Regions from separate parts of the Planococcus chinensis genome, predicted to be linked through region 2. Evidence: riboswitches for the same ligand, from Rfam matches in the RefSeq annotation. Region 2 holds a riboswitch; each other region holds the start of a gene.
The links. Region 2 has a riboswitch for S-adenosylmethionine ahead of ACFSDB_RS07375 (methionine ABC transporter ATP-binding protein). Riboswitches for the same ligand answer to the same signal wherever they lie in the genome.
Positions count from the first base shown of each region.

Region 1: linked by a shared signal. The riboswitch ahead of ACFSDB_RS11820 (methionine ABC transporter ATP-binding protein) and the one ahead of ACFSDB_RS07375 (methionine ABC transporter ATP-binding protein) in region 2 are both predicted to bind S-adenosylmethionine.
Region 3: linked by a shared signal. The riboswitch ahead of ACFSDB_RS00530 (LLM class flavin-dependent oxidoreductase) and the one ahead of ACFSDB_RS07375 (methionine ABC transporter ATP-binding protein) in region 2 are both predicted to bind S-adenosylmethionine.

Region 1 covers NZ_JBHUFW010000009.1:11,563-14,835, reverse strand. The annotation lists gene ACFSDB_RS11830 (O-acetylhomoserine aminocarboxypropyltransferase/cysteine synthase family protein) at 1-724, opposite strand, end outside; SAM riboswitch class I at 829-947, opposite strand; gene ACFSDB_RS11825 (glycerol-3-phosphate acyltransferase) at 1,082-1,723, shown strand; SAM riboswitch class I at 1,803-1,916, shown strand; gene ACFSDB_RS11820 (methionine ABC transporter ATP-binding protein) at 2,051-3,082, shown strand; gene ACFSDB_RS11815 (methionine ABC transporter permease) at 3,072-3,273, shown strand, end outside.
Region 2 covers NZ_JBHUFW010000004.1:1,015,412-1,018,684, reverse strand. The annotation lists gene ACFSDB_RS07385 (MetQ/NlpA family ABC transporter substrate-binding protein) at 1-112, opposite strand, end outside; gene ACFSDB_RS07380 (methionine ABC transporter permease) at 132-803, opposite strand; gene ACFSDB_RS07375 (methionine ABC transporter ATP-binding protein) at 793-1,806, opposite strand; SAM riboswitch class I at 1,879-1,987, opposite strand; gene ACFSDB_RS07370 (tol-pal system YbgF family protein) at 2,075-3,109, opposite strand.
Region 3 covers NZ_JBHUFW010000002.1:90,531-93,803, reverse strand. The annotation lists gene ACFSDB_RS00530 (LLM class flavin-dependent oxidoreductase) at 10-1,401, opposite strand; SAM riboswitch class I at 1,526-1,632, opposite strand; gene ACFSDB_RS00525 (YdbL family probable chaperone protein) at 1,763-2,098, shown strand; gene ACFSDB_RS00520 (tartrate dehydrogenase) at 2,147-3,244, opposite strand; gene ACFSDB_RS00515 (MmgE/PrpD family protein) at 3,268-3,273, opposite strand, start outside.

The sequences.
Region 1 (3,273 bases), on a different contig from region 2:
TTTCATCCGGTTCCGTGTAGTTGGGGAATCGCGGATTGTCGTAGTCGAATTTACCGCTGTCGACGACCACGCCGCCGATGGTCGTCCCGTGCCCGCCAATCCATTTCGTTGCCGAATGAATAACGACGTCCGCCCCGAACTCGATCGGGTTGCTGCCGTATGGCGAAGCGAATGTATTGTCGATCAATAATGGCAAGCCGTTTTCATGGGCAATCTCCGCCACTTTTTCAACATCAAAGACGTTCAGGCTAGGATTGCCGATGATCTCCCCGAAAATCGCTTTTGTCTTGTCTGTGATGGCGCCCCGGAAGTTTTCCGGATCCGTGCCGTCGACGAATTTCACCGTGATGCCGTATCTCGGCAAGGTATTGGCGAACAAGCTGACTGTGCCTCCGTACAAATTGCTGTCTGCCACGATTTCGTCGCCGGCTTCCGCCAAGTTCAATATGGAGAATGCGATGGCCGCCATGCCGGAAGACAGGGCGACAGCTGCCGACCCGCCTTCAAGAAGAGCCACACGCTGTTCAAATACATCCACCGTAGGGTTCATGATGCGCGAATAGATATTTCCTGCTTCTTTCAAGCCGAACAAGTTCTGGGCATGTTCCGTATTCTTAAACACATAGGAAGTCGTTTTATGGATGGCGACCCCTCTCGCTCCGGTCACTGGGTCCGGCTGCTGTCCGCCGTGCAATAAAAGCGTTTCTGGTTTAAAATTTGTCATTTCTATTCCTCCTAAGGTTTTTTTGATGGAAACCGCGGGTTGAGGAGGGAACAGAAAAAGCCCTCTTCGGTTAAGAAGAGGGCCGTCACATACGGGTATGCCTCCTCTCATCTGCCAGATCCCGTCTTTCCGGATCTGTAGGATTTAGCACCTTTCCAAGCTGAGCTGCTTGTCGGTTGCCGGGCATCACAGGGCCTATTCCCTCCGCCTCTCTTGATAAGAGTATTCAGATTTAGTTTTCCATCATGTCCTGAAGTATATAAAATGGATGTGGGATTTGTCAAGCGGATAATTCTAAAAATTTTGAAACCTGCGCTTCTTTCAAACGTTAAATCTATAAGAGAAGGAGTGGAAAAGATGTTTTCATGGATAGTTATTGCTCTCATCATAGGTTATATTGTCGGCTGCATGCATGGTTCACTGGTCGCGCAGCTGTTGACAGGCGTCAACATCAAAAAAGAAGGCGTCAAAAATTCAGGCGCTTCAAATGCAGCCATCGTGCTCGGCTGGAAATACGGAGCGCTGGTCGCTTTCCTGGATATTCTCAAAGGCGCAGCTGCCGTGTGGGTGTTCCGCTGGGCGCTGCATGCTTCTTCACTTTCAGAAGAAACCGTCTGGGCCCTGCTGTTCGTCGTCGGTGCCGGCGTCGTCGTCGGACACAACTTCCCTTTCTATATGAGGTTCAACGGCGGAAAAGGAACAGCGGCCGTCATCGGCGTCATGCTGGCGCTCGACTGGAAGCTTGGCTTGGCCGGCCTGCTGCTTCTTGTCGGAGCAGCACTCGCCACCAATTACCTGGTCGCGGGCGTCTTGGTCCTGTATGCCACGTTCTTCGCCATTGCCTGGTGGCCCGCTGAAGGCGGACTTCCTTTGTTCATTGCTGCTGCGCTGTTCGCGATGGCTGTATTCAAGCACACGGAAAACATTTCCCGCATCGCAAACGGCACTGAAAACAAGGTTTCTTCCGTATTCCGGAAAAAGGCTGAAGGATCTTCCTGAAATTTTTTTAAAAGAAAAGGTTGACTTTTTCAACAATCCCCCATAAAGTAGTCCTTACAAATCAAATACGTACATCACTTTCTTATCCAGAGAAACCGAGGGACAGGCCCTATGACGTTTCGGCAGCGGATTCGCATCATGCGAAAACTGTGCTAACTCCTGCAAACGCATTTTTGCGTTTGGAAGATGAGAATGAGATGGTTTCATGCCGAAGCCTTCTTTTTTCTTGTGGATAAGAAAAAAGGGGGCTTTTTTCGTTCACTTTCGGATAAAAAGCCCTCTGCGAAAAGATTTGCATTACTGGAACAGCTTGAGGAGGCTTACACTATGATTCAATTCGAGGAGGTAACAAAAACCTACCAGTCCGGCAAACAGTCGATCCACGCGCTGAACGGCATCGACCTGACTGTTGAAACTGGTGAAATATACGGCGTCATCGGCTTCAGCGGCGCCGGCAAAAGCTCGCTGATCCGGACAGTCAACCTGCTGGAGCGACCAAGCAGCGGCCGCGTGCTGATTGACGGAAAAGACATCTCCACCTTGTCCGCAAAAGACATTCGCCAGACGCGGAAAGACATCGGAATGATCTTCCAGCACTTCAACTTGCTGAATTCCAAAACCGTTTTCCACAATGTCGCCATGCCGCTCATCCTCGCCAAAACGCCGAAAAACAAGATCAAGGAACAGGTGAAGGACCTGCTGGATTTTGTCGGCCTGGGCGATCAGGCAGACAAATATCCCGACCAGCTTTCCGGCGGCCAGAAACAGCGCATCGGCATTGCCCGGGCGCTTGCCACCAATCCATCAGTTCTATTATGCGATGAAGCCACTTCGGCGCTGGATCCGCAGACCACCCAATCCATCCTGGAACTGCTGCGCCGCATCAACCGCGAATACAACATCACGATCCTGCTGATCACTCATGAAATGGGCGTCATCCGTGAAATCTGCGACAAAGTGGCAGTGCTTGAAGCAGGCAAAGTCATCGAACAGGGAACGGTGTTCGAAGTGTTCACCAATCCGCAGCACACGACGACCCAGCGCTTTGTCCGTTCCGTCATGAATGACGAACTGCCGGAATCGCTGCTGAAGCAGATCCAGGACCCGGACCGCAAGCACACCATCTACCGGATCCAGTTCACCGGCGCTTCTGTTGGACAGCCGCTAATGTCGCGGATATCCAGGGACTTTAACCTGGACCTGAATGTTTTGTTTGGCAATATCACCGAACTGCAGGGCGAACCATACGGCAATCTCATTGTCGAATTTACCGGCCCTGCCGCTGAAATCCAGCTGGCCTTAACATCCATACGCAGCAGCAATGTCAAAGTCGAGGAGGTGCGGAATTATGCTAGTTGATAACGAACAAATCTTGGAAGCCCTCTGGGAAACCATCTACATGACGGGCGCATCCTTCCTGTTCTCGCTGGTCATCGGCTTCCCGCTCGGCATTCTGCTGGTCGTTACCCGAAAAGGCCATTTATTGGCGAACGAACCGGTTTCAAAAGTACTGAATATCATCATCAATATTTTCCGGTCCGTGCCTTTCA
Region 2 (3,273 bases):
CAGTGCCGCCCAGTTTGATGGATTTGGAATCGGCGCTGGATTCTTCCCCGCTGCAAGCAGCAAGCAGTGTGAGCAGTACGAATAGTGCAGCTAGTAAGGCAATCTTTTTCATATAAGTTTCTCTCCCTTTTCTATCGTTTGTCTATTGCTTTTGACGTCCAATCCCCGAGTTGCTGAAGGATTTGGACGAGAACAATCAAAATGACGACCGTGACGATCATGATCGTGTTGTCGTAGCGGTAATAGCCGAAGCGGATTGCCAAATCGCCGATGCCGCCTCCTCCGACGACGCCTGCCATGGCTGAATAAGCGACCAGCGAGATGATCGTAATGGTGACGCCCTGGACAAGGCCTGTCTTCGCTTCCGGCAGCAGCACATCCTTGATGATCATCCACGGCGTGGCGCCGACCGCGACAGCCGCTTCGATGACGCCTTTATCGATTTCCCGCAAAGAGGTCTCGACGATGCGGGCAAAAAATGGAATTGCGGCAACCGATAGCGAGACGCTGGCTGCAGCAGGGCCGATTGTAGAGTCTACCAGCAGCTTTGTCAGCGGAATCAGCGCGACCAGCAGGATGATGAATGGGATGGAACGCACCATATTGACAATGAACCCCAAGACCGATTTGACGAACCGGTTCTCGAGAAACAGGCCGCGGTCGGTAACAAAAAGAACGATGCCGAGCGGCAAGCCGATGATGATGGCGATTGCCAAGGAGATGCCGATCATATACAAAGTTTCGCCGAACGCTTTTGAAATGTCCGGCCATAATTCCATCATATGCTGAAAATCAAAGCCCATTTCCAATCACCTCCACAGTTGCGCCCCGGCCTTCCATATAAGTGATGGCCCGGCTGATATTTTCCGGTCTGCCCTGGATTTCCATCAGGAACAGGCCAAGCGGTTTTTCCTGGATATATTCGATGGATCCATGAAGAAAGTTGCCTTTGACATCGAAATGCTGAACTGTGTCCGTAATGACGCCTTCGCCGGCGACTGCGCCTTTGAACTGTACTTTGATGACGCTCCCGGTGCAGGCCGCTAGTATCGGGGCCGGTACATCAAAAGACACGACCGATGAGATGAATTCCTTCGTCAATGCCGTCTGGGGCGAGGAAAACAGGTCGTAAACTTCACCTTCTTCAATCACCCTTCCGCCTTGCATCACAGCCATCCGGTCGCAGATTTCTTTGACAACATTCATCTCGTGCGTAATCAGAACGATCGTGATGTTCAATTCCCGGTTGATTTTCTTCAACAGCCGCAGGATGGACAATGTCGTATTCGGATCAAGCGCCGATGTCGCTTCGTCGCATAGGAGCACTGAAGGATTGTTGGCAAGTGCCCGGGCAATGCCGACGCGCTGCTTTTGCCCGCCGCTTAGCTGCGAAGGGTAGACATCCTTCTTGTCGGATAGGCCCACCATCTCAAGCAGTTCATCAACCCGTTCGGCCGCTTGCGCTTTCGGCAGTTTTGCCGCCTTCAAGGCAAAAGCGATGTTTTCAGTGACCGTCTTCTGGCTGATCAAATAGAAATGCTGGAAGATCATGCCGATTTTCAAACGCGACTGCCGCAGTCCTTCGCCTTTCAATTGGGTAAGGTCCACGCCGTCGATTTTGATTTCGCCGCTTGTTGGGCGCTCGAGCAGGTTCATGCAGCGGAGCAAAGAGCTCTTCCCCGCTCCCGAGTAGCCGACAATACCGAATACTTCGCCTGCCTCCACCGTTAGGGAGACATTGTCCACACCCGTGACGGTGCCTTTTTTCGTCTGGTACTCTTTCGAAAGATTCGTGATGCTGATCATGGCGGTGCTCCCTCCTTTTTAGGCCAATAAAAAACGCCTCTTCCATTAAGAAAGAGGCACCGAATTGGATTAGGCTTATCTCTCAGAATAGATTCATTCTGCAGGAATTAGCACCTTCCCAGATCGCTCTGGAGGTTGCTGGACGTCATAGGGCCTGTCCCTCGGTCTCTCTTGATAATGTTCCATATGTAATTGTTTTTAGCTTGTACCCAATAGTAAAGAACATTCAGCCCGCTGTCAAAGCTTTTTTAAAATTTTTATTTTTTATTCAACCGAAATTCAATTCCTCGTCCACTCTGCCAATGACCATATACGCCGATGTCCCGTTGAAATAATAGGCCGGCTGATTTCCGGCATCGGCCCGGCAAATCGCTGATGGAATTTCAATTTCCCGCAATGCCTGCATCATTCCCTCAACGGCTTTGGTGAATGTCGGACCCGTCACGCCTGTCATCACATGCGTATCCAAAAAATACGCTTTGGCATCAAGTGGCTTCATTGGTTTTTCCGCACAGCTATGCAGCAATAAATGCTTGAGCAGGAACGCATGGGCAGCTGGCAATTTTTCGCGGATGCCATTATAGATCAATTCCGGGCCGTCCGTGTTGAAAAAAAGGATAATGGTGTCTTTCGGATCCTTTTCAATAGCTGCAACAACCTGCGCATGCCCGCATTGAACATGTTCATCCGCCGAAAGGATACGGTAAGCGGAATTCCGGAGTTCATCCGTGCAGCGGCAGAGTTCTGTGAACATTTCCGAAAAGTCTGCGCTATCAAGTGCAGTTGAAGAAACGGAACTTGCCGCAAACGCCCGGCTGCCGATATGCAACGAGCTGCTCGACATGTGCTGCAATGCACGCTTGACCTGATCGGCATTCAGTTGATAGGCGTTCTCCGGGTAACGGGATTGGTTATCCAGCGCTTGCTGCAGCTGGCAAAGAGCTTCGGCGTGCATATGCTGCTGGTGGAACAGCCCGCCCAGGCGGTATGCCGCTAGCGGATTCACCGGGTCGTATTGCAGCACTTTTTTCATAGCCTGTTCGGCTGCATAGCGCTTATTGGCATCGTTGGATGCCGCCTGGCCGCAGTAGCACAGCAGATAATTGATCAGTTTCTGCTGGATGTATGTATAGTAATGGGCATAATCCGCATCTTCCGCCGCTAATAGCTTAAGATGGTTGTGCATTGCATCATAAAGTTCAATCTTGGAATAATCCAAATCCCCTTGGGTATTTTCAGCTTGAAAGTGAATCTCCTGCTCCAATTCTTCTAGTTCATCCAAACTTATGTCATGATATCGCATGTTCTTCCCCCTAAATAAAAAAAGACCGCTGTATAACTTTGCTAAATGTTATGGTGGGATAATATAATTGCGGTACAAATACTATTATTAAGATATATTTTACATTTCTAACAAAGTTATATCATTTTCATGATACCAATCCTTAATTCGATACACAATATGCG
Region 3 (3,273 bases), on a different contig from region 2:
TTCCCCCTCTTAGTTTTCGACCGGCTGCTGCAATTGCTTATAGCCTGCGCCAGGATGCGTTCCTTTCAACCGGTTTTGGCCTTTGCCGTAAATCTTTTCTCGGTATGTGCCTTCTGTGTATTCTTTTTGTACTCGGCCGCGCTCCTGCAGGACAGGTACGACGAGTTCGACAAAGTCCTCAAAGCTTCCCGGAGCCAGTGTATAAGCGAGATTGAAGCCGTCGACGCCTGTTTCTTCAACCCAGTATTCGATTTCATCGGCAATTTGTTCCGGCGTTCCGACTGCGACTGGGCCTCTTCCGCCAATGCCGACAAACGTGGCAAGCTCTCGGATGGTCCATTTGCGGTCCGGGTCAGCACGTGTAAATACTTCGACCGCTGATTGCATCGCATTGCTTTGGATGTACTCCAATGTATCTTCGGGATCGTATCCTGAAAAATCGATGCCTGTCCACCCGCCGAGGAGGGCAAGCGCGCCTTCGTAGCTGACATAGCTTTTCAATTCCTCGTATTTGGCCTGCGCTTCCGCCTCCGTCTTGCCTATGATGGCAGTGAATGTCGTGTAGACGATGACATCCTCGGGATTGCGGCCATTTGCTAGGATCCGTTCACGAAGGGCCGCGACCCCTTTTTTCACAACCTGGGTGGTCGGGCCGGCAGTGAATACCGATTCCGCGTGCTTAGCCGCAAATTCCCGGCCGCGCGGCGAAGCACCTGCCTGGAACAGGACCGGCGTTCGCTGCGGCGACGGTTCTGACAGATGGGCACCGGGAACTTTAAAGTATTCCCCTTCGTGGCGGATATCATGGACTTTTGACGGGTCCGTGTAGACTTTCGCTTCTTTATCGCGTAGGACCGCGCCGTCTTCCCAGCTTCCTTCCCACAGCTTATAGCAGACTTCCAAGTATTCTGCTGCATAGTCGTAGCGCTGGTCGTGGCTCATCTGGTCCTCAAGTCCGATATTGAGAGCCGCGCTTTTCAGATAGGAAGTGACGACATTCCAGCCAACCCGCCCTTTGGTCAGATGATCCAATGTCGACATGCGCCGTGCAAATGTATAAGGATGTTCATGACTGACTGAAGCTGTAACCCCGAAACTCAAATGTTCAGTGACCGAAGACATCAGCGGCACAATAAGCAGCGGGTCATTGACCGGAGATTGAACCGCATTTCGGAGAGCGGCGTCCCGTGAACCGTTATAAACATCATAGGTGCCCAGTACATCCGCCAGGAACACGGCATCGAATTTTCCTTTTTCCAATAGCTTGGCAAGTTCAATCCAGTATTCGCTATCCGTGTATGTATGGGACCGGTCTTCTGCATGGAGCCATAGCCCTGGAGATTGGTGTCCTCCGGCACAAGCCATTTCAAATGCGTTCAAGTAAATCCGTTTTTTCGTCATGTTCTTCCTCCTCATGTTTGATAGTTTAATTTGCACGGCTCCGCCAGCAGAAAAGATAAAAGCCCTCTTTTTCTCAAAAAATGAGAAAAAGAGGGCCGCATAAATTAAATGGACGGTTTCCGCTCTCTTATCTCCCAAGAAAAAATCTTGCTGGAATTAGCACCTTTCTGACAAATGTCAGAGGTTGCTGAAGCGTCAACGGGCCAGTCCCTCGGCTTCTCTGGATAAGATTATTAAATTTAAATCCTATCATAATACTAGGATATGGATAAGTCAACCAAACATTTAAAATTTTTGATTTATTTTATTGTAAATTATTACCTTTCGGTATAAATTTAAGAGAATAGTAAAGGAGATTACCATGAAAAATATAAGCAGAATCGCTGCGCTCGGGCTGCCGCTCTTTCTGCTGTCCGGCTGCTTCAATGCCCCTTCTTTGATTACTGAAGAGTACAGCCGCATGGAAGCCGAAAGGGACGATGCCCTTCTATTTGAAACCGGAGATTCACGCGAGATTGAAGAAGCCATTGATGCCATCAACAGCGGGCGCCGGGAGGAGACGCACGAATGGGAGCTGCCGGAACCCGAAGGCACCCTCACCTTCTCAAACGCTAAAGAGGAGTTGGTACTGACACTTTTTGACGATGGAGAGACCATTGATGAATATTTCGTCTACGTTGAATTGGATTTGGAGTGACGCACAAACCCCCGTCCCAGGAACTTTCCGGAACGGGGGTTTTAGGTTTTATTCGGTTGCTTTGACTGCTGCGAGGTTCCGGATAATGGCTTCCGTCACACCTGCTGTGTCGTGCGTGCCGCCGATGTCGCGCGTCATGATGCCTTGGCGCGTTGTTTCGGCAATCGCCCGGTTGAGCTGTTCCGCTTCTTCTTCGAGCCCAAGATGGCTGAGCATCATCGCGGCGCTGGCGATCGAGCCGATCGGGTTGGCAATGCCCTGCCCGGCGATGTCCGGCGCCGAGCCATGGACCGATTCGAACATGCTCGGCGCTTTCCGCTCCGGGTCCAGGTTGGCGCTCGGCGCAAGGCCGAGGCTGCCGGCAAGCGCACTGCCGAGATCGGAAAGGATGTCGGCAAATAAATTCGACGCCACCACTACTTCTAGCTCTTCCGGACGCAGCACGAAGTGGGCGGCGACGGCATCGACCAGCCCCTGTTCCGCTTCGACGTCCGGGTACTCTTTGCTGACACGGGCGAATACTTCATCCCACAAGACCATGCCGTATTGCTGGGCATTGCTTTTCGTGACGCTGAGCACCCGTTTGCGCTTGCGCGTGCGGGCTAGTTCAAACGCAAAGCGAATGATGCGCTCGCAGCCGTGTTCCGTGAAAAGCGCGGACTGGACCGCGACTTCCTTGCCCGGGCCGCGTCCCGCGAAATTGCGGCCGCCGATGCCGGAGTATTCCCCTTCGGAATTCTCGCGGACAAGCACCCAATTGAGCGTATCGACATCGGGATGGTTGAGGCGCCGCGGCACCCCGGGCAGAAACTCGATCGGGCGCACATTCGCCCATTGGTCAAGCCCTTGGCAGATCGCCAGTCGCAGTCCCCACAGCGATACATGGTCCGGCACGCCCGGAAATCCGACCGCCCCGAAATAGATGGCGTCGTAGCCCTTCATCTTTTCCACGCCGTCTTCGTCCATCATCTTGCCATGCTCGAGATAGTATTCGCATCCCCACGGGAAGGTGTCCTTTTCAAAAGCGAAGCGGCCACCTGATTCTTCTGCTATATGGTCCAGCACCTGAAGCCCTGCAGCGATCACTTCCTTGCCGATGCCGTCTCCCGGTATCACGGCCAATCGAAACGTTTTTGTCTCTTCCATCCGTCCATTCCTCCTCAGATTCGTCAGTT